Regions from separate parts of the Vibrio splendidus genome, predicted to be linked through region 1. Evidence: predicted binding sites of a transcription regulator. Region 1 holds the regulator's gene; the other holds the start of a gene.
The links. The regulator CRP, encoded in region 1, controls carbon source genes, mostly activating them, when cyclic AMP is high. The targets are predictions, from matches to a motif close to TGTGANNNNNNTCACA.
Positions count from the first base shown of each region.

Region 1 (16,435 bases):
GTTAGCAGGGATAGTCGGTGTGTCTTGCTCACCGTATGCTAGCTCTGGCGGGATAACGAACTTGTACTTAGAACCAACTTGCATCAGTTGTACGCCTTCAGTCCAACCTGGGATTACGCGGTTTAGTGGGAATGTTGCTGGTTCGCCACGATCGTAAGAGCTGTCGAACTGAGTACCGTCTGTTAGCGTACCTTTGTAGTGTACTTGAACGGTATCAGTGTCTTTTGGAGAAGCACCTTCACCAGCCGTCATTACTTGGTAAAGTAGACCAGATTCAGTTTGCTTAACGCCTTCAGTTTTAGCGAACTCAGCACGGAAATCATCACCGGCTTTCTTCACTTCTGCAGATTTTTCTGCCGCTTGTGCTTGCATTGTTTCAGCAACACGCTTGTCTAGAGCTTCTAGAGCTGCACGAGTTTCTTCTTCGTTAAGTGCTGTTTTCTCTGCGAATACGTCTTCGATACCTTGAAGAACCATATCTTTGTCTAGGTTAATGCCTAGCTCGCTTGGCTTATCAATGCTTGTGCTTAGGTAGTTCGCGAAAGATACACCGATTGCGTATGCCGCTTTGTCATCTTCTGTTTTAAAGTTTACTGCTGCAACTTTAGCTTCTTCTACCTGTGGAGCTTCTGCCTTTGGTTCTTCTTTCTGACAACCAACTGCTAGCATAACCGTTGCGGCAAGCAGTGATACTTTTAAAACTGATTTCATTGAATTCTCCAATTAATGGCCAAGCCATTGGTTATTGTGCACAAATCTAATGATTAGATTGGTGTGAATACGTTAGTTATAACAATATACTAGTCATATGTCTTTCGACACAAACCGGATTATTAGATGTGATGCGAATATTTTTCCACTCATTGCTATGTACGATTGTCATCACCTTGTTAAATGGTTGCTTTTTCTTTCAAGATGATGAGCAACGTTGGGAAATTGAACCCAATGGTGCCACCAGCTTTGCCCTAAGCAGAGATGGACGCTTCGCGCTGCTCTACTCTCAGCAAAAACAACTGTTACTCTGGGACCTCGTCCAAGATAAAGAACTCGCTCAGCTCGGCCCACAAGATCAATCAGAAAACCAAGTATCGCGTATCCGCATCTCTGACAACGGCCGCTTTGCGATTACCGCCAGCCAGATGAATTTCGCCGTTTGGGACTTATCTTGGACTCAAGCTGAAGGGCTTTGGTCTATTTCCGATGGCTTAATTCGCGATGTCGACATATCCAGTAATGGTGAAAAAGTCTTACTTGGCCTGTCTAATGGCAAAGCTATCTATGTGGACTTAGTCACCGGACGCCGTCTTGAGTTCCTTGCTCACCGAGAAAAAGTTAATTCCGTCTCCCTCTCTTCTAATGGCCGCTACGCATTATCAGGCGGCAACGACTACAAAGCTTATCTTTGGGATACCGAATCAGGCTTGGTGTTACGTACCTTCGAGCATGAACAAAGAGTAGTGCGAGTTGCACTACAACGGGATGGAGAATTGGCTTTTACTTCCGATGGCGGCAACCAAGCGATGATCTGGAATTTGGAAACAGGTGAACCTCAAGCGCAATTGCAGAGCTGGTCTCGACAGCTGATATTCTCGAGTGCTCGCTTTTCTGACGACGGCAGTATGTTGGTGACGGGTACGCCATCAAGCCAAGTGAGTGTGTGGAATACTCAAGATGGAAAACGCATTTCTCGTCACGATGCCGAGCCATTAAAAGATGCTCGCCCTCCCCGTGCGGTAGTGTATGATGCAGCCTTTGATGAAAAGAACCGTGTGATATCGGGCACCTCTGCGGGCATCGCCCAAGCTTGGAATGTGGATTAAGAACGATGACAGAAAAGCGAATTGAACAACTAGAAAGCCGCGTGAATGACCTAGAATGTCAGTTGGCTTTCCAAGAACAAACCATTGAAGAACTCAATGAAGCGCTTAGCCAACAACAGATGTTGATCACGAGAATGCAAGATCAAATGAAGTTCGTGGTGGGTAAAGTGAAAAATATGGATGGCTCAAACCTCGCTGATGCATCAGAAGAGACGCCACCTCCACACTATTAAGCGCCGTTCAAAATGACGAATTGATTCTAGTGACGTGTATCGCTAGAAATCTGCAAACTAAAAGGGCGACAGATACTCATCTGCCGCCCTTTTGTTTATTTCACCTGAGTGAATAAGCTAAAGCCAATTAAGCCAATACAATCTTAGTCATCGGCATAAATCTTCACTTCCACGCAGCCGTTCGTATCAACACTCGCACGATACATCCCTGAACTGTTCATACCGAAGTGAATATCACCTTGGCCATCAATAGCAATCAAGCCACCTTCTCCGCCCATGGTTTTCAATTCACCTTGAATGATAGTTTCACAAGCCGTGTGCACATCTTCTTTGAGATAACGCATTCGTGCTGCTACATCACTGGCAACCATTTTACGTAGAAAGAACTCGCCCATTCCTGTCGTTGATACGGCCACGTTGCCATTTTCAGCAACAGTGCCTGCACCGATGATTGGAGAATCTCCCACACGACCGTATTTTTTATTGGTTACGCCACCGGTACTGGTTGCTGCAGCTAAGTTACCGGCTTGGTCTAATGCGACAGCGCCAACCGTGCCGTACTTTTTATCATCTGGGTATTTTTGAGCTTGTTGCTCATCGTATTTGGCTTCAGACAAAGCAAAGATACCTTTCTCTTTCATCGACTGAAGTTGGTCATAACGACGCTCAGTAAAGAAGTAATCTTGCTCGGTGAAGATATACTCATGCTCAAACGCAAACCTCTCTGCGCCTTCACCAATCAACAGCACATGATCGCTTTTAAGCATCACATCACGCGCAAGCTCAATGGGGTTTTTGATATGGCGGACACCGGCAATAGCACCCGCATCCATTTCGCGACCGTGCATCACAGAAGCATCCATCTCAACAAATTCATCATGAGTTAAAACAGAGCCTTTACCGGCATTAAAATGCGGGCTGTCTTCCATCACCTTGACTGACGCAACCACTGCATCCAACGCATCGCCACCCGATAGCAAAACTTGATAGCCAGCCAAAACCGACTTCTCCAAAGCCTCGGTAATACCCGTTTTTAATTCATCGCTCATTTGCTCTCGCAAGATAGTTCCTGCACCACCATGAATGGCAATTGAAAAAGGCTGTGACATGCAAACTCTCCACTGACGTCGTCTTATAATGTTGTGCTATCAATACCACATCCATGGTTTGATGTCTGATAGCGAAAACCAAACTTTTTACGAATGCTTAGATTTGTGGACACTTAGATTTGCGGACACTTAGTTCGCTAGATTAAAAGTCAGCTCAAAAAGCGAGACTCCTTAAACGAAAAAAACCTCCACAAGGGAGGCTTTCAATATTCTTAAACTAAACCGTTAGTTCGGTATTAGTGAGAACCACAGCTACCGCCGCCGCAGCAGCCGTCTTTTTTCTCTTCAGCGTGGTCATGGCCTTCGCCACCACAGCAACCGCCTTCGTGGTCATGATCATGGTCGTGACCATGGCTACCACAGCCGCCTTCTTGGTGTACGTGACCGTGTTGAACTTCTTCTTCAGTCGCTTCACGAACGGCTACAACTTCAACGTCAAACGTTAGAGTTTGGCCAGCTAGCATGTGGTTACCATCAACAACAACTTCGTCGCCATCTACTTCAGTAACTTCAACTGGGATTGGACCTTGGTCAGTATCCGCTAGGAAACGCATGCCAACTTCGATTTGCTCAACACCTTGGAATACGTCTGCAGGAACACGTTGAACTAAGTCATCGTTGTGCTCGCCGTAAGCGTCTTCTGGAGTAACCGTTGCTGAGAACTTGTCGCCAGCTACTTTGCCTTCAAGCTCTTTTTTAAGACCTGTAATTAGGTTGTTGTGACCGTGAAGGTAATCTAGTGGAGCTTCTGCAGTTGATTGGTCAACTACTACGCCATCTTCAAGTTTCACTTGATATGCAACACTAACTACTACGTTCTTTTCAATTTTCATGAGAGCTCCAAGGAGGTTTGGACTAAGCTCGAACAGTTGAGCTTAGGAAAAATTCTGTACCGGGATATTATGGGGATCAATTAACGAAACTCAATCATTCTGGCTTAAAAATACCGATCATTTCTTGATTCGCGTGTTCAGATTTCTCTACAGTTTTCGGTTTGCGCTGCTCTGTGAAGTCACAATCGACGCATTCCACCAGCTCGATGTTATTTTCAACCCACCAGCGGAGTGTGTCTTGAGTCTTGCAGCTTGGGCAGCTCGCCCCTGCGATAAAGCGTTTTTTCTGTTTCACGTTCATATCCTTTACTACTCTGGATTCGCAGTTCTTCCCACATGCTCTATTCGAGACTAAGCAGAGACCGCGTTTATTATTAGATTGGTTCTTTAAGTTACAGTTTTTAAGAGCAACTACAGAGCTAAGCTCAAGCGATTAGCTCTAACTTCTAAGCTCTAAGCTCTAAGCTCTAAGCTAAGGCTATTGCCAATAGTTTCTAGATTGGTGATCATTTTCCATCTCATGTCCAAAGATCTCTTCAAGCTCTTTACGAGCCTCTTTCGCTCTCTGAGCTAACTCGGCATCTTCGCTATGCTGAGGAAGCAACTCTTTGAGCATACCATTATCCAATTTCCTAAAATGTGCTTCTGCTCGCTTCGCTTTATATGGATGCATACCAAGTTCAGTCAATGTTTGACGACCTAAATCTAGAGCCCCAAGGAAAGTTTCACGAGAATAGTTGCTCACACCATGGTTAAGTAATTGATACGCTTCAACACGGCTTCGAGCACGCGCTAAGATCTTCAACTGCGGGAAATGCTGCTTACACAAATCCACGGTTTTCATGATTTCATCGGGAGAGTCGGTACACAGCACAATCGCTTCGGCCTTATCAGCTCCCGCTGCTCGTAATAGTTCAAGGTGAGTTGAGTCACCGTAGAATACCTTGTAGCCGAATTTTCTAAGTATATGGATTTGACTGGCATCACTTTCAAGAACGGTGATACGAATCTTGTTGGCATACATTAGACGCCCAATGATCTGACCGAAACGACCAAAGCCCGCAATAATCACTCGAGGGCTGCGATCAACCACATCCGAAGACATCGCGCTTTCACTGATTTGATTGAGTTGACGAGCAAAGAAGCGATCTTGCAGCTTAAGCATCAATGGCGTGGTCACCATAGAAAGGCTCACAACAACTAGTAAGAACGACACTTGGTCGCCGCTTAAGATGCCTTGTGCACTCGCAGCGGTAAAAATAACGAAAGCGAATTCACCACCTTGGCTGAGAATCATCGCCATACGGCTGCGCGCTTTAGTTTGAGTACCGAAGATACGGGCCAGCGCATACAACACCAAGCCTTTCAATACGACCAGAGACGACACCGCGATCAATATTGCGAATGGACTTTCTGCCAGTAAACCTAGATTTACCGCCATACCCACAGAGATAAAGAACAGACCAAGCAGTAACCCTTTGAATGGGTCTATGGCGATTTCAAGCTCATGTCGATATTCACTTTCAGCCAGAAGTACGCCCGCTAAGAAAGTACCCAGTGCCATCGACAAACCTATCTGTTGCATGATGACGGCAATACCAATAACTAATAGCAGCGCTGCGACCGTGAACAGCTCACGTACGCCACTCATGACTACGTATCGGAACAGTGGCCTCAATAAGAAGTGACCACCGACAAGCAAGCCAATGACACCGCCCAGCATCCACAACATGTCAGCCCAACTGCCGCCCGTATTACCCGCAAGTAGAGGCAACATCGCTAGCATTGGAATAACGGCAATATCTTGGAAAAGTAGTACTGCAAAGCCTGACTGTCCTGCTTCTTTTCCGCCAAGCTCTCGCTCTTCAATAACACGCAAGGCAATCGCAGTGGAAGACAGCGCCAAGCCCATACCTATCACGAGACTGGTTTGCCATGTTAATCCGAACAAACAGGCGATGGCGGTAATAATCAAGGTGGTGATCAGCACTTGCGCACCACCGAGTCCGAGAATAGGCGCCCTCATCTGCCACAGTTTTTTAGGGTTAAGCTCTAAGCCAATCAAGAAAAGCAGCAGCACCACCCCAAATTCGGAGAAGTGTAGAATCGCCTCTACATCACTGATTAAACCAAGCCCCCACGGGCCAATCGCCACGCCAGCTAATAGATAGCCGAGTACTGAACCTAAGCCAGCTCGCTGCGCGATAGGAACCGCAACCACAGCAGCCGCTAAAAATATAACGCTACTTTGTAGAAAATCATTAGTCAGAGCCATCATTCGCTCCTATATCTTGTAGCGGGTCTCGCAGCCAATTTCGATACGCTTCTGCGTGTTGGTAAAGCGTCATGTCCGAAACATTTCTCGCCCAGTGTAAAACTAAGGGGGATATCCAGTGCATCTGACACAAAGCAGCAGTTAGCTCGAATGGTTGCAAGATCTCTTGTAATGGATATTTATTATAGCCTGCGGCGCCAAACGCCTCTTCTTTACCACCGGTAGTAATAACGCTACGCCAGTGTTTGCCTTTAAGCGCACTCTGCTCACCGAATGCAAATCCTTTTCCTAACACACGATCAAACCACTCCTTCAATAACGAAGGACAGGAATACATAAACAGAGGATGCTGGAACACAATCACATCGTACTCTAGGAGTAAATCATGCTCATAAGGCACATCGATAAAGAAGTCTGGGTAGATGGCGTAGAGATCGTGAATTTTGACATGACCGAGCGACTCGACCTTTTTAACCATCATTTGATTAGCAATAGAGGTGTGCGGCTCTGGGTGTGCGTAGATTATTAACACCTTTGGCACGGCTTTGTCTGTCGAGGGAGTATTACTCATTCCTTTGAGGGCTAAACGGTGGCAAGGCCACAAGAATTTAAGCAAAAGTTATTAATATGTTATTGGCATCATAACGCAAATTGCATTGTGATCGACTTTTATCTGGTTTCAGCCTACTATGCAGGCGTCTGTTCACCTCTAATTTCTATGCTATTTCAATTATGATTACTTTCTCTGATATTCAATTGCTCCGCGGTGGTAAGCCACTCCTCGACCAAGCATCTGCGACTTTTCATCCTGGCGACAAGATCGGTTTGGTTGGTAAAAACGGCTGTGGTAAATCTACGCTGTTCGCCCTAATCAAGGACGAACTGTCTATTGATGCAGGCTCGTTCAGTAAACCAGCTCATTGGGAAATGGCTTGGGTTGCTCAAGAAACACCAGCATTAGAAAGAACAGCCATTGAATACGTGATTGATGGCGACCGTGAATACCGTGGCCTTGAAGATCAACTAGAGAAAGCGGAACAAGCCGACAACGGCACATTAGTCGCAGAGATCCACGGCAAGATTGAAACCATTGGTGGTTACAGCATCAAAGCACGTGCTGCCGAGTTATTGGATGGCCTAGGCTTTCGCCAAGAGCAAATGACATGGAACCTAACCCAGTTCTCGGGTGGTTGGCGTATGCGTTTGAACTTAGCGCAAGCCCTTCTATGTCGCAGTGACTTACTGCTACTCGATGAGCCTACCAACCACTTGGATTTAGACGCAGTAATGTGGCTAGAGCGCTGGTTACAAAACTACCCAGGCACACTCGTTCTTATCTCGCACGATAGAGATTTCTTAGATCCTATCGTCAACCGCATCGTGCATGTTGAAAACCAGCAGCTCAATGAATACACCGGTAACTACTCATCGTTTGAAACTCAACGAGCACAAAAGTTAATCCTGCAGCAAGCAATGTTCCAAAAGCAGCAGAAACAAATGTCTCACATGCAGAGCTACATTGACCGCTTTCGCTACAAAGCATCAAAGGCTCGCCAAGCGCAAAGCCGTATTAAAGCACTAGAGAAAATGGAACAAGTGCTGCCCGCTCAGTTTGATAACCCATTCAGCTTTGAGTTTAGAGAGCCAGACGCGCTACCAAATCCAATCATGATGATGGATGAAGTATCAGCGGGCTATGATGACAATCTGATTCTAGAGAAGATTCGCCTAAATCTAGTACCCGGCAGCCGTATCGGTCTGCTTGGTCGAAATGGTGCCGGCAAATCAACGCTAATCAAGCTGCTTTCAGGTGAACTGAAACAGCAAGGCGGTGAGCTGAGCTATTCGCAAGGCGTTAAGATGGGTTACTTCGCTCAGCATCAATTGGAGACGCTGCACCCAGAAGAAACGCCACTTCAGCACATGATGCAAATTGCGCCGAAACACACCGAGCAACAACTGCGTGACTACCTAGGTAGCTTTGGCTTCCAAGGTGAAAAAGCACTCGACAAGGTGGCGCCATTCTCGGGTGGTGAAAAAGCGCGCTTGGTATTAGCGCTACTGGTATGGCAAAAACCAAACCTGTTGCTACTCGATGAACCAACCAACCACTTGGATCTCGACATGCGTCAGGCGTTGACCTTCGCCCTACAGACATTTGAAGGCGCAATGGTTATCGTATCGCACGACCGTTACCTACTTCGTGCGACTACTGATGATTTATACCTTGTGCACGACCGTCAAGTTGCACCGTTTGATGGTGACCTAAGCGATTACTACAAGTGGCTAACCGAACAGCAGAAAGTTGAGCGCAAAGAAGCACAAGCATTGGCACCAGCAAAAGACGGCGCCAACAGTGCAGCAGCGAAAAAAGAGCAGAAACGTAAAGAAGCAGAGTTCCGTAAACTGACGGCACCACTTCGTAAAAAGCTGACTCAATTTGAAAAGCAGATGGATAAGTTAACGCTATCTCTCGAAGAAGCTGAGCAAGAATTATCCGACACTTCACTGTATGAAGCTGAAAATAAGGCTAAACTGAATAAAGTACTCGCTCTCCAAGCGAGCAGTAAGTCACAGCTAGAAGAAGTTGAAATGGATTGGATGTCCACTCAAGAAGAGCTTGAGCAGATGGAACAGGATATGGATAGCTTATGAGCCCAGAGCACGCCCCAATATCACTAACACTGGAACGACTATGGCAATTTAGCCTTCAGTATTACAGTGTGCGCGGTGTAAAGGATGCGTGCCTAGCTTTGCAAAACCAGTTCCACGGCAACGTCAATCTACTGCTGCTTCTCAAATGGCTTGATGAGCAGCAATTGTCTTTTGCTGAGGAAGAGTGGCACAAGGTACAACAGTGCTTAAGCCGCTCTGAAACCCTGCTTCATAGCTATCGAGAGCTGCGTAAGCACCTCAAACCTCAAGTTGTCGATTCCCTCTACCGTGAAGCGCTCCAATTTGAACTGCAGTTAGAGAAGCAACAGCAATCTGATCTCGTCGACTGCATTAATTCTCTTCAGCTTACGGCTAACCAGCAATCACCACTCGCTTTTCAATACTGTCGTTTATTAGGGGCTGAAAACCTCTACGACGCTTTTTCTGAACCAGCCCCTCAACCCTAACGCGTTTCCTTTCTCTTATCTTCAATCAAGATCCAAGCTTACCTTGGTAGTATCGCTCTTCGTTTTCACACGGGAGTGGCGCGCATGACTGGCAATATGTTTGAAGCTCAATCTCGACAATATTCAACTAGTTACCTACGCCTTGTTTTTGTAGCCCGTATCAGTGAAACCCTTGCGCTTATACCGAGAATCAACCAAGCTCAAATAAAAACGTGGGCGTTTCGCTAAAAGCTCAACACTTTATCAAAGCCCATAAAAGAAGCATGGACTGTTTTTATGACAATATTTACCGCAGCCGCTGGTTTATCTAATCCGCACTTACAAACCTTAGTGCCACGATTTATTAGAAAGCAGGCGTTGTTTGCCCCTCAATGGCAAACCTTAGAAACACCCGACGGTGACTTTCTCGATCTTGCTTGGAGCGAATCGCCAGAGGGTGACACCTCAAGTAATGATGCTCGAAGTAACAAGCCGATATTCGTTCTATTCCATGGCTTAGAGGGAAGCTTTGAAAGCCCTTATGCCAACGGACTGATGAATGCCTTTGCTAAAGATGGCTGGCTATCAGTGATGATGCACTTTAGAGGTTGCAGCGGAAAACCAAATCGCTTGGCTCGCGCTTATCATTCTGGTGAAGTCGAAGATGCGCGCTTTTTCCTAAGACATCTACACGCCCAGTTTCCCAATAACCCTAAGGTAGCGGTTGGTATCTCTTTGGGCGGTAACATGCTGGCGAACTATTTGGCTGAGTACGCGGACGACCCATTGCTGTCGGCGGCGACGATTGTCTCTGCACCTTTTGATCTGGCTTGTTGCTCTAGTCGTATTGAGCGAGGTTTCTCTAAACTCTATAAAAAGTACCTGCTCAACTCTCTCAAATCGAATGCCTTGAAAAAGATTAAGCTGTTGCAAGAAAAGCTCGGTATCACCGCCGAAACCATTAAGAAGATAGACAAGCTGTATGAGTTTGATGAACGGATTACTGCGCCTCTGCACGGGTTCAAGAATGCTCAGGACTACTATGCTCAGTGCTCAGCACTTCCTAAACTTAATAAGATTAAACTACCGACTCAGATCATCCATGCCAAAGACGATCCGTTTATGACAGACGACGTAATTCCAAAGTTCGTGTTACCTGACAACATCGACTATCGCCTGTTTCAAAAAGGCGGCCATGTGGGGTTCATTACCGGTAGCACGCTCAAACCAAGGTTTTGGTTAGAAGAAGCATTACCTGCTTACTATGAAAGTATCCAAGATTCGGCATAATGGCCGAGCCTTTTTTAAGGACTGAGTAGTAGACGTCACTAAACACAGTAATCAACACATCAATAAACCTATTTATGAACATAAAAGAGAGAAGTATTTATGATCATCCCATGGCAAGACATTGCGCCAGAAACACTGGAAAACCTCATTAAAGAATTCGTGCTGCGTGAAGGCACAGACTACGGCGACGTAGAGGTTTCACTGCAAAACAAGATTGATCAAGTGAAACATCAATTAGCCTCAAAGGAAGTCAGCATCGTGTTTTCTGAGCTGCATGAAACCGTTGATATTCAAGTCACAAAACGCTTCTAGGCTGCGCTCATAAAGGAGCCGTGTTATAGTGGTAAACGATTGCTAACAAGTAAGTTACTCAAAAGACAAGGGTTGTCATGTCCGCTAAACATCCAATTATTGCGGTGACGGGTTCATCAGGAGCCGGCACCACCACTACCTCAGAAGCCTTCCGAAAAATGTTCAATATGATGGACGTGAAGGCCGCTTGGGTTGAAGGGGATAGTTTCCATCGCTTCACTCGACCAGAGATGGATGTCGAGATCCGTAAGGCTCGCGAGCAAGGTAAGCACATCAGCTACTTTGGTCCACAAGCCAATGATTTTGGCGCATTAGAAGAGTTCTTCCGTCAATACGGTAATGAAGGCACGGGTAAAGTCCGTAGTTACCTACATACCTTCGATGAAGCCGTGCCTTACAATCAAATGCCGGGCACCTTTACGCCATGGCAAGAGATCCCAGAAAATTCCGATGTGATGTTCTACGAAGGTCTTCATGGTGGCGTGGTAGATGGCGACATCAATGTCTCACAGCACGTCGACTTGCTGATCGGCATGGTGCCAATCGTCAACCTTGAGTGGATCCAAAAATTCGTTCGTGACACACGCGATCGTGGGCACTCACGCGAAGCAGTAATGGATTCTATTGTTCGCTCAATGGATGATTATCTTAACTACATTACCCCGCAGTTTTCGCGCACTCATATCAACTTTCAGCGTGTCCCAACCGTAGATACATCGAATCCACTGAACGCTAAAGGGATTCCAAGTTTAGACGAAAGCTTCGTGGTTATACGTTTGCGTGGCATCAAAAACGTAGATTTCCCCTACCTTCTGGCTATGATAGATGGCTCATTTATGTCACGCCACAACACGCTTGTAGTGCCAGGCGGCAAGATGAGTTTTGCTATGGAGCTCATTGTACGGCCCATCCTACAACAGCTCATCGAAACCGGAAAAATAGGTTAACAATACGCCATTCTGGTTGATTACTTTTCATACCGTGATCATGTGCACAATTTTGCGTAAAAAATCGTAGCTTGGTCACGATTAAAATCAAGAAATAGTACCTGAAAAAGGATACTATTCTTAAACGAAACACAAGATAGCTTGCAGCGCTCAACGAGTGCTCTTATCCTACAAGTCAATCCAGGCTTAGCTAAAATACGGAAAGCGGCAAGCATACCCTGCAGAGGAAGTAAGATATTATGGTTCTAGGTAAACCCCAAACCGATCCAACATTAGAGTGGTTCCTTTCACACTGTCATATTCATAAGTACCCTTCAAAAAGTACTTTGATTCATGCTGGTGAAAAGGCAGAAACCTTGTACTACATCGTTAAAGGTTCTGTGGCAGTTCTTATCAAAGACGAAGAAGGTAAGGAAATGATTCTTTCTTACCTAAACCAAGGTGACTTCATTGGTGAACTTGGCCTCTTCGAAGAAGACCAAGAGCGTACTGCATGGGTTCGTGCAAAATCTCCTTGTGAAGTAGCTGAAATTTCTTTCAAGAAATTCCGTCAACTTATCCAAGTGAACCCAGATATCCTAATGCGCCTTTCAGCGCAAATGGCAAATCGTCTACAAGTAACTAGCCAAAAGGTTGGTGACTTAGCGTTCCTTGACGTAACAGGTCGTATCGCTCAAACGCTACTTAACCTAGCGAAACAGCCAGATGCAATGACTCACCCTGACGGCATGCAAATCAAGATCACTCGTCAAGAGATTGGCCAGATCGTTGGTTGTTCTCGTGAGACAGTAGGTCGTATCTTGAAGATGCTAGAAGAGCAGAACCTAATTTCTGCACACGGTAAAACTATCGTGGTATACGGCACTCGTTAATCTCGATTAACTGAGCCAAAAATTTGAAAGCCACCAAATGCAAATTTGGTGGCTTTTTTGTTTTCTAAAGATCTAGAGAGCAGATGCGAGATACGAGAAGAACTCACTGAATCCTATTTGTAAACTTCCTCGAAGCGAAGCGTACTCGCATCTTTAGGGTAAAGCCCGTGCTCATATCTTTCTTTAACCGTTGGTGCTCTCAAAGATCTTGTCAGCCGATGCTGCAACAAATCCTGTATAAAGCTCACCATTCGCCATCGCATAACGCTTAGCGAACTCGTAGAAGCCACCAGGAATCACCTCGTTGCCTTCAACAAATGAAACTGGGACTTTGTCTGCCATTGTAGATGATTGCTCTAATAAGACCTCTGGAGAGCCTTTAACCTGACCGCCAGATGCATTGATAGTGAAACCTGAATCACTCAAATAGTCATTCACAGTCTGTACTTCATCGAACTCATTAAGCTGGTTCACACTCACCGTAAAGTGGTTTGCACCGTAACCATGAGCCGCTAGCCAAGACGCGTATTCACTCTCTTTTGCTAGAACTTGGAAATCCGCGAAGCTCAGATCCCAAAGGCGACCACCAAACAAGAACTCATGACCTTGAAGTTTACTTGCGTCTACTTGCTCAACCAACTTCGCAACGATCTGTTGTAAGTCACTTGAACACTCTTCTACCTTCAACTCACTAATGAACACCTTCGGTTGGTTTGGGTCTGGGTGCTCGTAGTGCTTAGCCACTAACTTCTTGCTCTCAAACAAGTAGTCGCCACAAGCCTTGTAGCCTAATTCAAGGAAAGGCTTAGCCAGTGTTTCAATGCCCAGTGGTGCAACATTGAAAGTTCGCAGTGCAATATGATCATTAATCAGGGCTTCGTCTTCTTTCAGCAGATGATGAACTTTCTCAGCCGATGGGCAAAGCCTGTGAATGTAATCGTCCCATAGTGATTTAAAGAGTAGATCGGGCGTCATGGTGACTCCTTGTCAGAGGTTCTAGCAAGCTAGTAATTTGGATTAGAGAGGGAGAGGCTGGACACAGAGTCAGCAGCCATCAGCCTGTGACATACTTGTTCTATTATTATCGACCGCCCAATCTAGGTGTCGGACGTGATGGAAAAGGGAAGCGATAACACCACTTCCCTATTTCAAGCTTAACGCATGAGCCAAAGACTCATTAGCCTAAATTAAAGCTCAATACCCGGGCTAAACGTAGCTGGCAGTTGAGTCTCACCACCTTCCATTGAAGCCATAGGGTAAGCACAGTAGTCAGCTGCATAGTACGCACTTGGACGTAGGTTACCTGAAGCACCAGGACCACCAAATGGTGCATCACCACTTGCGCCTGTTAGCTGGCGGTTACGGTTAACAATGCCCGCTCGGATATGGTCAACGAAGTATTCCCACTCTGAATCGTCTGTTGAAACTAAGCCTGCAGACAAACCAAAACGTGTGTCATTAGCCAGTTCAACCGCTTGCTCTAGTGACTGATAACGAACCACTTGCAGTAATGGACCGAAATACTCTTCATCTGGCAGTTCAGCAATGTTGGTTGCATCGATAATACCCGGAGAAACAAACGCCGCTTGACCCGCTTTTGCTTCGACTAGGCTGACACCGCCTAACGATTGCAGATTCGCTTGCGCGTCCAGAATAAACTTAGCCGCAGCTTCAGAGATCTGTGGTCCCATGAAGGGTGCTGGCTCAGCGAATGGCTGATCGACACGAATCTTCAAGGTCGCAGCAACGAGCTTATCCAGCAGTTGATCGCCCTTCTCTCCAACAGGCACATACAAGCGACGCGCACATGTACAACGTTGGCCCGCACTGATGAAGGCCGACTGGATAATGGTATAAACCGTCGCGTCAGCATCACCAAATTGGTCAGTGATCACCATAGGGTTGTTGCCGCCCATCTCTAGCGCCAACATTTTGCCCGGTTGACCAGCAAACTGACGGTGAAGGATATGACCGGTATTAGCACTGCCCGTAAATAGCACGCCATCAAGACCTTTAGCATCAGCCAGTGCGATACCGGTTTCTTTAGCGCCTTGCACTAGGTTAATCACGCCAGCTGGAAGGCCTGCTTCTTGCCACAGTTTCATCGCAAACTCACCCGTCCAAGGTGTCTGCTCTGACGGCTTAAATACCACGGTATTACCCGATAGCAATGCCGGAACAATATGACCGTTAGGCAGATGACCAGGGAAGTTGTAAGGACCAAATACCGCCATAACGCCTAATGGACGATGACGCAGTACGATTTGGTTGCCTGCGGCTTCACGTGAAGCTTCACCCGTACGTTCGTGGTAAGCACGAATAGAGATAGCGATTTTACCCGCCATCGCACCCGCTTCAGTGCGAGTTTCCCAAATCGGTTTACCCGTCTCTTTTGCAATAATCTGTGCAATTTCTTCGCTGTTCTCTTTTACCTTCTCAGCAAAGTTCAACACGATCGCTTCACGCTCTGCAAAGCTCAATTTTTTCCAAACTAAGAAAGCGTCACGCGCCGCTGCTACTGCAGATTCAACCTGTGCTGGTGTTGCACTATCGCCTTGCCACACGACTTCATTATTGTATGGGCTTACTGATGTCATGGCGTCGCCTTGACCTGCCACCCACTGTCCTGCTATCCACTGAGTCATACTTCTATCCTTAAAATCTTCGACAGATAATCGCCGCTCTTATTGAGCCAACATGCGAACGAATTCGCCTTCTTTTACTTCAAGAGCGCTTGCTACTTCAGATGATAAAATCACTGTGTCGCTTGCTTGGTCATACGCGCCTTTCGCGGCTACTGCGCGGAAGTTCTCAAACGAGGTATTACCAATGAGGAAGTCTTTAGAGCTTGAATGCTCTGCAATTGTCACTTGAGCTCGAATCGCATGACGCACTGATTCGATATTTCTTAGATCACACTCAACCGTTGGGCCCCCATCAAAGATGTCGACATAGCCACGGTTGGTGAAACCTTCACGTTCCAGCAACTTAAGTGCAGGGCGCGTATTGTCATGAACCTCTCCAATCACCGCCTGAGCTTCTTTGCTCAGTAGGTTCACATAGATAGGTAACTTCGGCATTAGGTCAGCAATGAAGCCTTTCTTACCAATACCCGTTAGGTAATCGGCGAGCGTAAAATCAATCGAGAAGAAGTGCTCTTGCAGCCATTGCCAGAAAGGAGAATTACCTTCTGCATCTGATACGCCACGCATCTCAGCAAAAATCGTTTTCGAAAAACGCTCTGGGTGCTCAGACATGATCAAAAAGCGACACTTAGACATCAAACGACCATTCAATCCACCACGGAAAGCCGGACGCAAGAACAGTGTGCAGATTTCACTGCATCCTGTGTAGTTATTGCCGAAAGTCAGTAGCTTGACGACGTTATTCACGCCAAGCTTTTGCGATGAGTGAACCACTTTGCTGATGTGGTAAGAGTAAAACGGAACATCCCAGCCAATTGAGGCTTCGATACCTGTGGTACCTGCGACTTCTCCGGTTTCGGTATCAAAGCCAACCATTAGGTAGCCTTCATCACCAGGTTCAGTCACGTCTTGTTTAGCAAAGCTGTATTCAGAATGAGTAATTCGGTTGGTTAACAGTTCTTCGTTAACCGGAAGAGATGTGAATCCGTGACCAGATT
Region 1 covers NZ_AP025508.1:3,532,887-3,549,321, forward strand. The annotation lists gene fkpA (FKBP-type peptidyl-prolyl cis-trans isomerase) at 1-711, opposite strand, end outside; gene OCU90_RS15900 (WD40 repeat domain-containing protein) at 843-1,820, shown strand; gene OCU90_RS15905 (SlyX family protein) at 1,826-2,053, shown strand; gene OCU90_RS15910 (isoaspartyl peptidase/L-asparaginase family protein) at 2,197-3,162, opposite strand; gene slyD (peptidylprolyl isomerase) at 3,399-3,995, opposite strand; gene OCU90_RS15920 (YheV family putative zinc ribbon protein) at 4,090-4,290, opposite strand; gene kefB (glutathione-regulated potassium-efflux system protein KefB) at 4,474-6,270, opposite strand; gene kefG (glutathione-regulated potassium-efflux system ancillary protein KefG) at 6,257-6,841, opposite strand; gene OCU90_RS15935 (ABC transporter ATP-binding protein) at 7,003-8,925, shown strand; gene OCU90_RS15940 (TIGR02444 family protein) at 8,922-9,392, shown strand; gene OCU90_RS15945 (hydrolase) at 9,669-10,661, shown strand; gene OCU90_RS15950 (YheU family protein) at 10,761-10,973, shown strand; gene OCU90_RS15955 (phosphoribulokinase) at 11,051-11,920, shown strand; gene crp (cAMP-activated global transcriptional regulator CRP) at 12,160-12,792, shown strand; gene OCU90_RS15965 (DUF1338 domain-containing protein) at 12,976-13,767, opposite strand; gene astD (succinylglutamate-semialdehyde dehydrogenase) at 13,980-15,437, opposite strand; gene astA (arginine N-succinyltransferase) at 15,477-16,435, opposite strand, start outside.

Region 2 (16,435 bases), on a different replicon from region 1:
CCATGAAATAGAGCAAATTGTTCATGGCGATATACCAATGAGAAATATCATGGTTCTAGAAGAGGTTATCCCGGTTCGTGACTATGAAGAGTTTGCTGAAGATGTAAAGCGCAGGTGGAAAAAGTAATATTTATAGACTGAGGGGAATGATTTTACTTGGTCTATTTAATTATTCATTTTTATTACTATCTCCATCCCCCTATTTAAAAATTATTCAGGGCATTGTAAATGCGAAAGTTAATTTTTTTAGCGTTAAGCTGTACTCTATTGGTAGGTTGTTCCTTTAATAAGATATTTGAAGGAAAATACCAACTCGTTGATGATTATATCGAAATTATTGATAGCAATATTAAAGACCTACCTCAACTGTCAAATGTTATCGCGATTGATCATTCTAGACTTGCCAATCAAGCTGAAGAGCCGCTTTTACCCTCGAAGGTAATTATGTTTCATGATCCAGTTTTGGAGTCGAGTCTGATAGAAAAAGAACGTTTAATTGCGTTAGATATGCCTTTGAAAATATTGGTATATATGGACGAAAATGGAGACTCCAACGTGATTTGGAATCAAACTCGTTATTTTGAGGAGCGTTATAACGTTAGCTTCACGGTCGAGGAAAAGCAACAATATGATGAGGCTATGAGTGATGTTTTGAATGGAGTGCCCGAGAGCGCTTTGAATTCATTCACTAGTGATAAAATGGCGCAAAACGACGTGATAACCATCGAAAGTGAATTGTCTTTAGAAGAAACCATCAGAAAAGCACTTGAGGTTATTAGCCGTAATGATGACGTAACGATCTTTAAAGAGATCGATTATCAAAAACTGGCAGCTCAAAATGACGTCAAGTTACCGCCAACATATCTCATTATGTATGGTGCACCATCGCCAGGAGGTAAAGCCATGAAGCAAGCACAAACGTTAGGCCTTGATGCATTTCCACAAAAATTATTGGTTTGGCAGAATGAGATGGGATAGGTACGTGTAAGCTTCAACAATTTATTTCTTTTAGCCGATAGGCAAGACGTTTATAAATCTTTTTCATTATGGATGATACAGAAGAGGCTTTTAATAAAATATAAAACTAGCTATATATTTACCTACTACTATAAAACTTAATGAAACGTTCCCAGTGTTTCTTGTTATTTATAGTGACGGTGTGTTTTTCATCTAATTGACATTGTGCTAAATATCACTCTACCGTGTTCGATATAACTCAGTCCACTGCTCCTAACTCTTTTTGGTGACACGTGACTTGTAAGTGTATTTATATGTTAAGGCTTTAATGGAAATATAATAAGTGATTTTTTTAAAAGTTGGCGGCCTAATTAACCCCTTTGAAAATAACATAGTAGGTGTTGTTATGGTGTGTGTGATTAGCTTAGTGAGTTTCTCTTCTATGGCGGCTACGCCAGTTTCAAGTAAGTATGTTCTTGAGCGTATCAATGAAATTAAATTAAATAAAAACAATCTGATAATTCCTTTCGCATTTAATACTGAGTCCATGGGTTTTAATATGGGTGTAGGTGGTGTCTTTCAAGGTATTGGACAAGAACAACTGAAAGTTGGTGCAGCTGCGTATTCGGGAGGCGCTGATAGTTATGCATTGGGAGGAGGAGTCTGGAACTACCAAGTAGAGAGTATAGAAAGGCTATTCATCTCTGTATATGGAATGTATGCGTATTACCCTGAAAATACGGCTTATACAGGGGCTGAATATTATCCATATCCTAATGGGGTTCCGATACCAGGAAGCTCCAGCTCTTCCAGTGAGCAAAACATTCAAGCGAGCGGGTTTTCTAATTGGTTAGACATTAAACTAGAGTACATATTACCGATTGGTACCGGTAAAAGTGAGATTATCAAGAGTTATCGAGTATCCAACGGTTTGCTAGTCGATCTTCCCGTCAGGCACCAATGGAATCCATTCGAGTATGGATCAACAACCATCATCATGAACCAGTTCAATCGATATCAGTCTTTCGAAAATGAAGACCAAATCAGTGGAGATCTTCATGCCATAGAATTCGGTGTTCAGTACGATAATACGGACTTCTATCCAAACCCTAGTATGGGAAGTCGACAGTATCTGAGTTTTTCTGGCGATGGCAATTTGATTGACTCTGATGGCGATTGGAATTTTATTCAGTTAGACGTCAGCAAATACTTTTCAATGGGACAGAGCCAATTTGCATCGCAACGAATCTTAGCTTTTAACCTGTGGACTGGTTATTCGCCGAGCTGGAGTGTAAATAATGACTCCGACAGCGGACGGCTTGTTGAGAATTCCCCCCCTTATAACGAAGGAGCAACGTTAGGAGGTTGGAACCGAATGCGTGGCTATGATTCCTATCGTTTCCATGACAAGGCGAGCCTATATTTGTCTGGTGAGTATCGTTATACCCTTAAATATAACCCGATAACAAACGTTAATTGGTTGAGCTTTTTAAATGTCGATTGGTTCCAACTGGTTGGGTTCGTTGAGGTGGGAGAGGTGGCAAGCGACTATAACCTGAAAGAGCTAACATCAGATATGAAAATGGACGTTGGGGTGTCTTTACGAGCATTTGCTGGAGGTATAGTTGTGCGTACGGACCTCGCTGTTTCTAATGAAGGAGCCAACCTCTGGTTTATGGTGAATCAACCCTTTTGATTGAGAAATCGAGGTATTATTTATCAAGCTTTGGTCTACTGATGCTTCTCTTACATTGGTGACTAAGGTGCCTTCTTCCTTGAAGGCCTGGGCTTTTCCTCTCTCTAAACTGAATGACCAAAATTTAGAGAAGTAATAGCCTAGAAGTTTTCATTCATTTATACGAAGGGTACTGTTGGAACATTTCAGCGACTTCCTCGGAAATCAGTTCTCCACGTTCCTCAGAACTCATTGAGCGAGTTAATTTTCGGCTTGAATTCGCTGTCCATACAACGATGTTTGTTCGGTCATCGACCAACTCTACAACTAATTGTCCATACGTCTGTTCGTGATAATTTTGTGGGGTGGACATTACCCCGCGGAAATTGTTCCGACCATAGCCAATACCAAAGGAAGAGCCGGAAGAAACAAGTTCTGATTCTTGCTGAAGTTGGTAGCGAACATATAGGCTGCCTCCGTCTTCTACAAACTCTACCTCAGTACGATCCATTTCTTTGATGATCGCACTTTCAATCCTGATTGAATCGATGCTGATCGGCATTTTATTCATTGTTTCTGTCGCTGTTTCAAGCGAGCCGAAATCATAGGTTTTATACATTGAGAAATCGGTTTGCTTATCAAAGTCAGTATTTATTGTAGAGCAGGCCGCTAGAGGAAGCGTTAATAATATTGTTGTTAAGCGAAGCATGTTTTATGTCCTATGACGGTGGTTTGAAATGAATCTCTCTTTCTATGGTGATTATACTTTTCTGGTATTCGAAGATTTCTGTTCGATATATCCAATCAATCAGATGACTAAATTGATGTTATTAACCGAACTTTGGCTTTATTGCTCAAGGGGGAATTATAGTGAACTGGATAAAGGGAGTATTGACTTCAATGATTAGCACGGTTGTTGTGCTTCACTTGGTTGTATTTTTTGCATCAGTCACTGGTGTTTAGTTATATAGGTAAATAATGCATGATTGATATTTATGGCACCCCGAATAGCCGCTCTACTCGCGTACTTTGGTGTGCAGAAGAGCTCGGTATTGAATATAACTTTAAAAAAGTTGATTTCTCATCGGGTGAAAATAAGTCCGATGCGTATTTGGCAATTAACCCAGCAGGTAAAACGCCAGCGATCGTCGACGGAGATTTTGTCTTGTCTGAATCAACAGCGATTTTAGAGTTTTTAGCGCAGGAGTACGGTAAGGAGCAAATCAAACCAAGCGACAAGAGTGACAATCGAGAAAAGGCACTTTGTGCTAAATGGTGCTCTTTTGCGGTTTGTGAGCTTGAGCAACCTTTGTGGACGATGGCTAAACACAGCTTTATTTACCCCGAAGATATGCGTCAGGATGGCATTTTACCTGTCTGTCAAAAGGAGTTCCAAAACGCTTTATCAGTTTTGAGCCAACAACTTGATAGTAACGAATACCTATTGGGTGAGGTGTTTTCTATTGCTGATATTTTAATTTCACACACCTTAGCGTGGGCGCTAAGTTTTCAGCAAGAGATCCCACAATCTAATTTGATGAGTTATGTGCAACGTTGTACATCTCGTCCCGCATTTAAAATGGCTCAGCAGAGAGAGCTTTGAACTTTACTTTGATTAAGTAAAAACAGCCATGATAACTTTCGTCATCATGGCTGTTTTCTTTTATAGCTATAACAGAATGTTTGTTAGTGCTGTATTGTATTAATGATGATCGTGATTCATCTTCTTCATGCCGCTCATCACTTTCTTAACCGGCGCATCGAAGGTCTGCGTTTCACCATTGGCGAAAGTCAGTGTCATCTCGATTTGCTCACCTTCTTTTAGGCTGCTTGCTAGGTCGAACAACATGATGTGTAGGCTACCAGGTTTAAGTACCGCTTCACCGTTTGCAGGGATGGTGATCTCTTGAACTTGGCGCATTTTCATAACATCGCCATCCATGATTACATCATGAAGTTCTACTTTACCTGCTGCAGGTGTTGTTGCAGAAACAATAGCGCGATCTTTATCGCTGTGATTCATCAGAGTCGTGAATACCGCGCTGTTCACTGCTGAAGGCGGTGTTGCACGAGCGTACGCGTCATGAACCATAATATCGCTACTAGCCTGAGCAAAAGGGGTGAGCAATAAGCCTGCTAGAGCAAGTGCTTTTAACTTCATGTTGTTGTCCTTAATTTTTATGTTTTTGGTCTGGGACCTGACTTTTTTAGAACTTTATTGAGTAAGTTCTTTGTTTTTACGTTTTACTGCGTCAGCTTGTTGATAGCCTCAACAATTGGCGCTGGCGTCAACGTGTGCGGTACTTTGGTAATCAAGGTACCGTCGGGCTTTAAAAAATAAAAATATGAGCTGTGGTCTAGGGTGTATTCCAACTCTGAACCTTCAAGCTTGGTCTTTCTGAAAATAACGCCGTAGTTATGAGCCAGAGTCGTTGTGACATCCAATGGACCACTTAGTCCTTCCATCATCGGGTGGAAGTATTGCGCGTATTCATACGAGGCTTCAGCGGCATCACGTTCAGGATCGAGAGAAACAAACATTGGGCGAATCTTGGCTTTTGCTTCATCAGAAACTTGGTTAAGTGCTCCGGCCAACATAGCCAAAGAAGTGGGGCATACATCCGGGCAACGTGTGAAACCGAAGTAAACGATACGAATTCTGTCATCGGTTTGGTCAAAGATTTCCGTTGGTTGGTTGTCTTTGCCGAAAAGAGTCGTTGCGGAGAACTCTTGTTTTGCAGCGTGTTGTTCTTGAACTTCGTTTTGCCCATCAAGATAGCTTTTGACACCAAAGCCAAGTACAAAAGCGACAACCAATGCTAACGACCAATTTCTACTCATCTTGCCATCCTTATTGCAGGGTTTACAGTATCGACACCATCAGTGAGTTCACCGATCCATGTCATTTTATCTAAAGTACATACAGGTAAAATTACATCACCTTCATAGGTATTGTTGCCAATGCTCTTTAATTGAAAACGCGCTGATCCCATTTCCATTTCTAAACCGGTGAGGGATAACATCAGTGTCTCAGATGCAGCACCTTCCCAAACGACCTTTATCTTTGTGGGTAGAAGAGGTTGCGCGGTTTCTCGGTCAAGCGACATTGAAATGGATTCCTGCTCACACGATGTGGTTGAAAGCATGCAGTAGTCATCCAAGTTGACTTCGGCAGTTGAGTGCTCAATGACCGACTTAAATTTTTGAAATACTTGCGGCCCATAAAAACCTGCCACGAGAGCAATGCCAATAGCCACCACCTTTAATGCTGGGTGCATGTCGTGTTCTCATCTAATTTTATAAGAGCGGCGATGTTATCATACCCCTCAATACGTGCTTGTATCAAAAAGCAATTTTGTGCGTATAGTAGAACTAAAAAAGCGAAGCCATTGGCTTCGCTTTTGTCTGTTCAATCGAGAAGTGAGCTTAGTATTTCTAAGCATTATCCGTTCTAAACGCTTTCCAGAAGTTGGCTGAATGATTAGTCAGCGTTGCGCTCTGCAAATTTCTCTAGTCCTAGAACCAAGGCAATAGCAGCCAACATCATCACAATCGCCATTACCAGCTGAGAAGGCTGAGAGGTTACGGCTTCAAAATCAAACGGTGACAGATTTTCTTGAAGTAGAGGAACTTGCTCACCCTTTGAATTTGTACGCCAGCTGATGGTCTCTTTCCACGGCCAAATCTTAGGCAGCGTACCGATCATCAAACCAGTTAAGAACACTAATGTGAAATCGCGGAATGAGCGCAGTAACCAAGAAAGTACGTGCGAGAAAGTCAGTAGGCCAATCACACAGCCACTAAGGAATAGCGCAAGCACATCGATTTGAAACTCTTTAACCGCACCAAGAACCGGACCATACATACCAATCAATAGCAGAATGAAGCTACCCGAGATACCCGGCAAAATCATCGCACAGATCGCAATCGCACCCGCAATGAGGATATTGATACTGGTAGGCTCCATTTGCAGCGGCTTAAGCACGGTAATGCTATAAGCGAAAGCAACGCCAAGCAGCAAAAACACGAATCGAATCATATCGCGCTTCTCTACTTGCTTAAGAATATGGAAAACCGACACCAAGATCAGGCCAAAGAAGAAAGACCACAGTGGAACGGGGTGGGTGACTAATAACCAAGAAATCAGTTTTGCAAATGTCGCAATGCTCGTGAATACGCCTGCGAACAGTGAAATCAGGAAGAAACCGTTGATGTGGTTAAATGCGGCTTTGAAGCCTTCGCGTTTCCATAAGCCAAGTACACTAGGGTTAATCCTGCGAATGCTTTCTAGCAGCGTATCGTAGATACCAGTGATGAATGCGATGGTTCCGCCCGACACGCCAGGAACAACGTCTGCTGCGCCCATTGCCATGCCTTTGAAAAAAGTACTTAAGTAGTTCATTGCTTCATAGAGTTGAGGGTGATTTTGTGCAGTATACAAACTTTAGTGTAAAAAAAGTATGAATATGCCATTGGGGAGGGGCTTTTATTACTCTCTTAATTGTAAGGCAATAAGTTGAAGTGAACATTTGCCTAACATTTAAAATACAACCACTTAGTAATTTGTCATTAAGAGCAAAGATGAAACTGATCTCTTATCAATATTGCATCTTGGTTGCATTATGCAAATGCACTTTGCAATTCGCATGACAAATTCATGGTTTTTATGCGATGCAGGGCTTATAAAACGCCGAATTAAAGTTGGCACGCTAACTGCATTATATACATTGACCCTTCTTAAGCCGAGGGTCACCTAGCCAACTGACGTTGTTAGTGAACTTATGATTTGTTCACAAATATATAGAGCCAATCGCGATTATTGCGGTTGGCTATTTTTTTGCCTGTCGTTTGGTGATTGTCTTTTTTCTTTTCCAGTTCCTACATTTTTAAGCTCTAACCTCAGATGAAAAAAAAGCCAGCCACCATTGGTGACTAGCTTAAGCTTTTCTCGAATCAATCTCGAATCAATCTCGAATCAATCTCGAATCAATCTCGAATCAATCTCGAATCCGTTTTAGTAACCCATCAACTGCAGCAAGTTCTCTGCCGTGCTGATTGCTTCTTTGCGGTTAGCAATGTTGAGCTTTTGGTAAAGGTTACGGATGTGAGTTTTGATCGTGGTCCCCGCTACATCGAGCTCTTGAGCGATTTGCTCATTACTGAACCCAGAATAGATCAGACCAAGTACTTGCCATTCACGCTGGGTGAGTGGGCTAGTGCGCACAAGCTCAGGAATATTCGGGTGATTAACCAAGTTCTCAACAAAGTCTTCATCGAAGTGAACCGAGCGGCTGCGTTGGGTGGTTGAGATATCTTTCATGATCTGTTGAGCGCGATGGCGTTCTAAGTCACCTAAGCCTGGCTTGTTGCTCAATTTATCCAAGATATGCCCGATAGTCCCACCGTCGACCAAGAAGTTACCAACCATACCGGTTTGGTTGGTCATATGAAGCGCTTCTTCAAGTAGCACGCGTGCGCTGTCTTCATCGTTAATTTGTGTACGCAACACCGCTTCAACGATCAAGTTTCGGTTGGTGTCTGTAATCAGATGTGAACGCTGCGCTTCACTCTTAAGGAAAGTCAGCGCTTCTTCCGCATCTTCATACTGCTCAAGGATGATGTGAGAACGTACGATGTTTCTCCATTGAAGCTGACAGAAGTGGTTACTCGCCGATTCAGGTCGAACCGCCACGCTTAGCCAATCACGGATTGCCTCTTTATTGCCTTTTACTTGCCAGAACAGAATCAAAGAAAGAGAAGCATTTGCGGTCCAATCTACGTGGTAAGTTGATTGACGTAGCAGGTGTTGAATTTGGTCGATAAATTTCGACGCTTTATCAATCTCGCCGCGGCTCAATGAAATTCGAGCCAGCATTGAGTAACTGTGCAGGTGCTTACTTGGTGAGTGGTGTCCAAGGATATCTAAGCCTTTGTAGCAACACTCTTCCGCTTCATCTAATCGGTTCCAGCACCAGAAGATCTGAGCGCGAACACGCAGCAAAAATTCATGTAGAGGCACGTATTGAAGCTGATGCTCTTCGATCAATTTGAATGCGCTGTCTTGTAGCTCAAACGCAGCTTGAACATAACCTTGAGCAATCAAAATTTCGCTTTGTTGCAGAATCGCCCACAGCGCCTGATGGTAAACTTGATACTGGCGAGCAAGCTTCTCTGTTTGCTGCATCATCGGTAGCGCACGGCTCAGGTTGCCCATCACGTGATTCACTTCACCTACAACTGACGTTGCCACAATGCGGCTACGATAAACGGTCGTGTTCAGCTGGCTTAACGACAGCTCAGCCAATTCCAATGCTTTCTCAGGCTCATTGCTGTTGATGGCAACTTGGGCGCGCAAGGCGTTGTATTGGCCTTGCTGCTGAGTATCAAGTTCAATGTTTCGAGCTTGATATTGAGTCTCAGCCTCTTCCAACAAAGTCCCCACTTGATCATAGCGGTGCTGACTTTGTGCAAGCCAAGCGCGCAGCATTGATAGCTTCGGCTCACTGTATAGTTGATCCGTAGTCAGTTGCTTGATCGCCATCTCTAATGATGAAAGCTCACCTTGGTTGAACATCGGCCAACCGTGTTCAGTCAGGATTTGGATGATCAGCTCTGGGTCTTCAGCGCGCTGCGCGTGTCGCAGTGCTTGATGAGGCGTTTTCTGTTTGATCCACGCTTTCGCGGCACTTCGGTGCAACTCGGCTTCTTGTTGCGGAATTCGAGCTTGGCGCTCATGTGCGAGGAATTCACCAAACAAGTTATGGAAGCGATACCAGTTCTTTTCACCCTCAAGCGGGTAGATGAACAAACCAAAACGGTTGAGTGATTCGATCATACCCAGTGCGTCTTCACGCTGTGTAAGCGCGCAGACTAATTCGTCATTGAAATGATCAAGTACTGAACACTGCATCAAGAACTGTCGGGTTTCTTTATCCAGTAGATCGAATACTTCTTCAACCAAGTAATCCCAAAGGTGGGCATGGTTAAAGTGAGAGAAAGACTCTGCCGATTGCGCAAGCGTACGTTTTTGATGCTGAGCTTGAAGGGCAATAAGCTGTAACGCCGAAGGCCATCCCTCAACATAAGTACAGATACTGCCAGCGGTCGTGTCATCTACGCCATCGGCGACACGTTGGTTGAAGAAGCGCGTCGTCTCTTCAGTATCGAAAGCCAGCGAATCGTTGCCAATCTCAATCATCAAATCACGAACGCGAAGGTTTGCCGTGCCAAGTGGTGGAGTGCCACGGCTAGTCACAACAAGCGTCAGGTTGTCAGGCATGTGCTTGAGGAAAAAGCGCATCGCCTCGTGAATGTCATCGTTATTAACTAAGTGGTAGTCATCCAGCACAAGGAAACATTCTTGGTGGAATTCAGACATCTCAGCAAACACTTCACTTAACAAAGAATGCAACGATGAAAACTGTCGTTTTTCTGCCAGCTTTTGGGCATTAGGGCAGGCATTTTGAGTTGCTTTATTGAGTGATTGCATTAGGTAGTTGATAAAGCGAAAAGCATCGTTGTCACTGTCATCAATGCTGTACCAACCCACATTGGGTTTATCTACCAGCCATTGTGCTGCCATTGTGGTTTTGCCGTACCCCGCTGGAGAGCGGAATAATACAAGCTTATAGCAATCTGCGTGTTGGAGCAGATCGAGAACCCTAGGTCGTAGGATTGCATTATGTAAGCGGCCGGGACGAGTCAGTTTCGAAGGGATCCACATGTCGAAGTTTTTCACCTATTCCGTGGCTTATGTTCTGGATTACCTCAATCTATCGTTGAGTGTAATCGAATGACATCAGCCTAATTACTTAAGTCTTCAATCATATTACGTGAAGCAAAACGGCACCGACTATGATCCTCCTCAGAAACCTTGCACTCCTGCATGTTTTTAGGCTTCTACGCCCTTTATTTGAGACTTTGCTCACATAGCGGGTTGGTTTGTGAATGTGACTTCCTTCATTCCAACACGCGAATCTATGCAAAAGATGAGAGGACGAAATTATTTTCGTGATCTGAATATCAAATTTGATAATGACTTTAATCCGGTTAAATAAAAGTCACATCAGTTGAAGGTAAGTTATCGAACGGGAGCTTGTGATCTTAGTCACTCCAAGTTTTTGTTCGAAGTCAGAACATGAGAGTCAGATCACTAACCCTATGTCGGTACGCCCCCTACGCCCTCCCATCTACTCCTAGTTTGTCGCGTTAGCGGGAGGATGTTTAGTTAATGGTGACCATGCACGATATGTCACAGATGAATTAGAACTATTAAAAGCGAGATTTCTGAAATGAAACCAACTCAGCAAAAAACTTTCGATAAAGTGTCGTTCCAAGAAAGCGTTAAAAAGCATTTATCTGCAACCTACGCAACAACGATTGAAAACGCAGATAGCCGCGCATGGTACCTAGCAATGGGGCGTGCGCTAGCAGAACTCACAACATTTGATCTGTTAGAAACTGAAAATGACGAAAAAATTAAGAACGCGAAGAGCGTTAACTACCTTTCATTAGAGTTTTTGATTGGTCGTTTAACCGGTAATAACCTGATCAGCATGGGTCTGTATGAACAGATCACTCATGCAATGGAAGAGCTAGGTCAAAACCTAACTGATCTTCTAGAAGAAGAACGCGACCCATCACTAGGTAATGGTGGTCTTGGTCGTCTAGCCGCTTGTTTCATGGATTCTTGTGCCGCTCAAGAATATCCAACAGTGGGCTACGGTCTTCACTACGAATACGGTCTATTCAAACAGTCTTTCCAAGACGGTCGTCAACAAGAAGCACCTGACGCATGGCGTGGTGTTGAAGGTTACCCATGGGAAGTGGCTCGTCCAGAACTAGCACAACACATTGGTTTTTATGGTCATGTAGAAGTTGAATACATCGACGGTAAAGAAGTTCGTACTTGGGTTCCGGGTATGGAAGTGAAAGCAATGCCTTGGGATCTACCTATCGTAGGTTACGAGTCAAACACGGTTTACCCACTGCGCCTTTGGGAATGTCAGGCAATCGCACCATTCTCACTAGCAAGCTTTAACAACGGTGACTACTTCGAAGCGCAACACTCGCTAATCGATGCGGGTAACATTACTAAAGTACTTTACCCGAACGACAACCACGAGAAAGGTAAGACACTGCGTCTAATGCAGCAGTACTTCCACTCAGCAGCGTCTGTTCGCGATATTCTACGTCGTCACGAAGCAGCAGGTTTCTCTCTAGAAGATCTGCCTAAGCAAGAAACGATTCAACTGAACGATACGCACCCAACTATCGCTATCCCTGAATTGATGCGCATCCTGATCGATGAAAAAGGTTTAACTTGGGACCAAGCTTGGGAAATCAGTGCTCATACGTTCGCATACACGAACCACACACTACTTCCAGAAGCATTAGAGACTTGGTCTGAATCTTTGATCAACCGCCTTCTTCCACGTCACATGGAAATCATTTTTGAAATCAACCACCGCTTCATGCAAGAAGTTCGCAAGATGTGGCCTGGTGACGGTGAGAAGCAAGCGAAGCTTTCTATCATCCAAGAAGGTTTCCACCGCATGGTTCGCATGGCAAACCTATGTGTGATTGGCTCTTACAAAGTAAACGGTGTAGCTGCGCTTCACTCTCAACTGGTTAAGAAAGACTTGTTCCCAGAGTTCAACGAAATCTTCCCTGGCAAACTGACTAACGTAACGAACGGCATCACGCCACGTCGTTGGTTGAAGTTCTGTAACCCAGGCCTATCTACGCTAATTACTGGCAAGATCGGCACTGAGTGGCCAGCAAAACTAGAGCAGCTTGAAAGCATCGCTAAGTTTGCAACAGACGCGAAATTCCAAAAAGAATTCATGGCTGTTAAGAAAGAAAACAAACAGCGTCTTGCTGATTGGGTTCAAGAGAACATGGGTATCGAGCTAGATACGAACGCTATCTTCGACGTGCAAATCAAGCGTCTTCACGAATACAAGCGTCAGCACCTAGATTTGCTACACATTCTATCTCTGTACCACCGTATTCTTAACGAACCTGGTTTCGAGTGTGAACCACGCGTATGTTTCTTCGCAGCGAAAGCAGCACCGGGTTACCACCTAGCGAAAGAGATCATCTTCGCGGTTAACAAGATTGCAGAGAAGATCAATAACGACCCTCGCATTGGCAACAAACTGAAAGTGGTATTCATCCCTGATTACCGTGTAAGCATGGCTGAAATCATTATTCCTGCGGCAGACGTTTCTCAGCAAATCTCACTGGCTGGTAAAGAAGCATCGGGTACGGGCAACATGAAGATGGCGCTAAACGGCGCGCTAACTATCGGTACTATGGATGGTGCAAACGTTGAGATTCGTGAAGAAGTTGGCGATGAAAACATCTACATCTTTGGCCTAGACGTTGATGGTGTAGTGGCATTGCAAGCTCAGGGTTACAACCCATACGATTACTACAACGCAGACCCACTGCTGAAAGCATCTCTAGACCTACTGACTGGCGATGAGTTCTCTCCAGGTCAACCAGGCCTTCTACGTGCAACGTTTGATAGCCTACTCGACGGTGGCGACCCGTACCTATGTCTTGCTGACTTCGCATCTTATGTGAAAGCACATGAAGACATGGGCAAGCAGTACAAAGACCAAGCAGGTTGGGCTAAGAAAGCAATTCTTAACACAGCATTGGTTGGTAAGTTCACATCAGACCGCTCTATTCGCGATTACGTGAACAACATTTGGAAACTTGAAGCGGTTAACCGTTAATACTTCCAAAGTAGCCAAGGCAGTTTCTGCCTTGGCTCAATTAGCTTGTGAGCAAACGAAAGGCTTAAAGGTTTGTCGTTTATAAACAAGCTGCTTACAAACCGATTGTCACAAGCTAATTGATTAGTAAAAAATTAAATTAACAACCCTACAAAATAGAAAGCGTCAGAACGTTTTCGGAGAGAGCGATGAAAGAACAGACCGTATTAAAACAAGTCGCAGAAATGGCAAACATTGCCGACAGTTACGTTAGTGCGTGGGGCGATGAAGCACAAGTATCAGAAGAGACGATTACGTCTCTATTGGCTTCATTGGGCTACGATACAAGCAGCGATGATGCACTGCTTAAATCTGCAGAAAGAAAACACAAAAAAGATGTACTAGACCCAGTTCTTGTCTTGCGTGACGGTGAGCCAGTAGAAGTGGCGCTTAATCTAGGTGTTAGTGCTCGTGAAAGTGAGTTCAGCTGGCGCTTAGAAACCGAGCAAGGAGAGGTACTTGAAGGCTATCTTCAATCTCAAGTCGTTCGTGACGAGCGTGCCGAGGGTGGCCCTTTAGTGTTTGCATTGCCAAGTGATTTGGCATGGGGTTATCACAAGCTGATTGTGAGTCGTAAGCGCCGTAAGAAGCCTTACGAGATGACATTGATCATTACGCCAAAAGCGTGTTTCAAGCAGTCACCAATCGAGCAAGGCAAAAAACTTTGGGGACCAAGTGTTCAACTGTACACACTAAGAACTCAGCACAACTGGGGTATTGGTGATTTTGGTGACCTTAAACAGCTTGTTGCTGATATCGCTTCTCGTGGTGGTGATTTTGTTGGCCTAAACCCAATTCACTCATTGTTCCCAGCGAACCCAGAAGGCGCGAGCCCATACAGCCCGTCGTCACGTCGTTGGTTGAACATCTTATACATTGATGTGAGCTCAGTACCTGAATTCGCATTAAGTGCAGAAGCACAACAAACGGTAGGCAGCGCTGAATTCCAACAGCGTCTACAAAAAGCTCGTGAAGCGCACTGGGTAAACTACACCGAAGTGTCTGAGCTTAAGATGAGCATCTTGCCTCTGTTATTCGCAGAATTTAAGACTCGTCATTTAGACAAGAACAGCGATCGTGCACAAGCGTTCTTAGCGTTTGTAGAAGAGGGCGGTGAAAGCCTGATGCATCAAGCGGCGTTTGATGCTCTGCACGGTGAGTTACATGCTGAAGATTCAGGTATGTGGGGCTGGCCAGTATTCCCAGAGAAGTACCGTACATTCGAAAGCCCAGCGACACAGAAATACATTAAAGAGAACCTAGAGAATGTTCATCTTTACATGTACCTGCAGTGGTTAGCGGATTGCCAAATCAACGATGCACAGTCTCTTGCTGAAGAGAAAGGCATGGCCGTTGGTTTGTACCGTGACCTAGCCGTTGGTGTTGCGGATTCAGGCAGCGAAACATGGGCCGATGAAGGCAACCTAGTGATGGATGCGAGCATCGGTGCTCCACCGGATGTGCTCGGTCCTCTAGGTCAAAACTGGGGTTTACCACCGCTTAATCCTGAAGTGCTTCAAGAAACAAGCTACGACGCATACATCAAGCTACTCCGTGCCAATATGAAGCACTGTGGTGCACTTCGTATTGACCACGTATTAGGCCTACTGCGTTTGTGGTGGATTCCAAAAGGTGAAAACGCAACCAAGGGTGCGTACATCTACTACCCAGTACAAGACATGCTGTCAATTCTGGCGCTTGAATCTCACCGTTACCAATGTAGCGTTATCGGTGAAGACTTAGGTACGGTGCCGGATGAAATCGTCGATATCCTAGCGGATGCGGGCGTGCATTCTTACAAAGTATTCTTCTTCGAAACATCAGAAGATGACGGTGGCTTTATCTCACCGAAACATTATGCACCACAATCGATGGCGGCACTTTGTACTCATGATATGCCAACGCTTCGCGGCTTCTGGCATTGTGATGACTTGAAAATGGGTCAAGAGATTGGTTTATACCCAGATGCAGAACAGCTAGAAACCTTGTTCGACGACCGTCTGGAGTGCAAACAAGGTATCTTAGATTCAGTAGCATGGCATGGCTTCTTACCTGAAGGTGTTGGTCGTGATGCAAGCCAAGTACCGATGGACTCTTATCTTGCCGAAGCGCTTCAACTGCACGTTGCGGCTGGTGGTTCGACACTTCTTAGTGTTCAACTGGAAGATTGGTTAGAGATGGACAAGCCAGTAAACATCCCTGGCACTGTCGATGAGTATCCTAACTGGCGTCGTAAACTATCAATGAACTTGGACGAAATATTTGCTCACGAAGGGGTAAATCGTATCGCTTCTAAGCTGACTGACGTTCGAGAAAAAGCAGCTAAGTAATGACGTTGAGTGGCTTGAAAATAGGTGGTTTTTTGCTTACGCCGTACGAAACTACAACCTCGGTCACTCAATAATGAATGCTCATCTGGTAGAATAAACCGTCGTTATATTGCCCGCACTAATAGCGGGCATTTTTGTATTATATTTTTTGGATGTTTGGTTAGGGAGAAGCGTTTTGGAACTAAGTTCGATTTCAAAGCAAAAACAAATATATACCCAACTATCACAGGCTTGTTTCACTGACCCATTTGCGTTTTTAGGGCCATACCTACCTTCTGAGCAAGGTGCATTACGTGTGTGGATTCCTGGGGCAAATAAAGTCGAGTTGATTATTGGAAAGGAACCTCGTATTGAGTTAGCGCGAGAGGGTGAAAGTGGCTTCATTCTTAAGCAAGAGAGAGATTTACGTTTTACTCACTACAAGCTCGCGGTTGATTGGGCTGGAGTCGAGCAGATCATCGATGATCCATACCAGTACCACGATCTGTACGCGAGTTATGAAGATCTCCATACACCTAAAGATATGTATCATCACATGGGGGCTCAGTTTATTACGCTAGAGCGTGATGGACAGACGATTTCAGGTACGCGTTTCTTGGTGTATGCACCGCATGCAACAGCGGCAAGCTTAGTGGGTAACTTCAACGCTTGGGATGGTCGTCGTCATCCAATGCAACGTTTAGATTATG
Region 2 covers NZ_AP025509.1:1,254,091-1,270,525, reverse strand. The annotation lists gene OCU90_RS22830 (muconolactone Delta-isomerase family protein) at 1-127, shown strand, start outside; gene OCU90_RS22825 (DUF302 domain-containing protein) at 229-978, shown strand; gene OCU90_RS22820 (BamA/TamA family outer membrane protein) at 1,301-2,653, shown strand; gene OCU90_RS22815 (DUF4136 domain-containing protein) at 2,808-3,341, opposite strand; gene OCU90_RS22810 (glutathione S-transferase family protein) at 3,615-4,235, shown strand; gene OCU90_RS22805 (copper chaperone PCu(A)C) at 4,335-4,793, opposite strand; gene OCU90_RS22800 (SCO family protein) at 4,877-5,473, opposite strand; gene OCU90_RS22795 (hypothetical protein) at 5,470-5,910, opposite strand; gene OCU90_RS22790 (polyprenyl-phosphate transporter) at 6,114-7,034, opposite strand; gene malT (HTH-type transcriptional regulator MalT) at 7,647-10,355, opposite strand; gene OCU90_RS22780 (glycogen/starch/alpha-glucan phosphorylase) at 10,924-13,377, shown strand; gene malQ (4-alpha-glucanotransferase) at 13,566-15,746, shown strand; gene glgB (1,4-alpha-glucan branching protein GlgB) at 15,922-16,435, shown strand, end outside.
Region 2: malT (HTH-type transcriptional regulator MalT) is a predicted target of CRP. The motif match lies at 10,546-10,561, and genes of this name have one in related genera.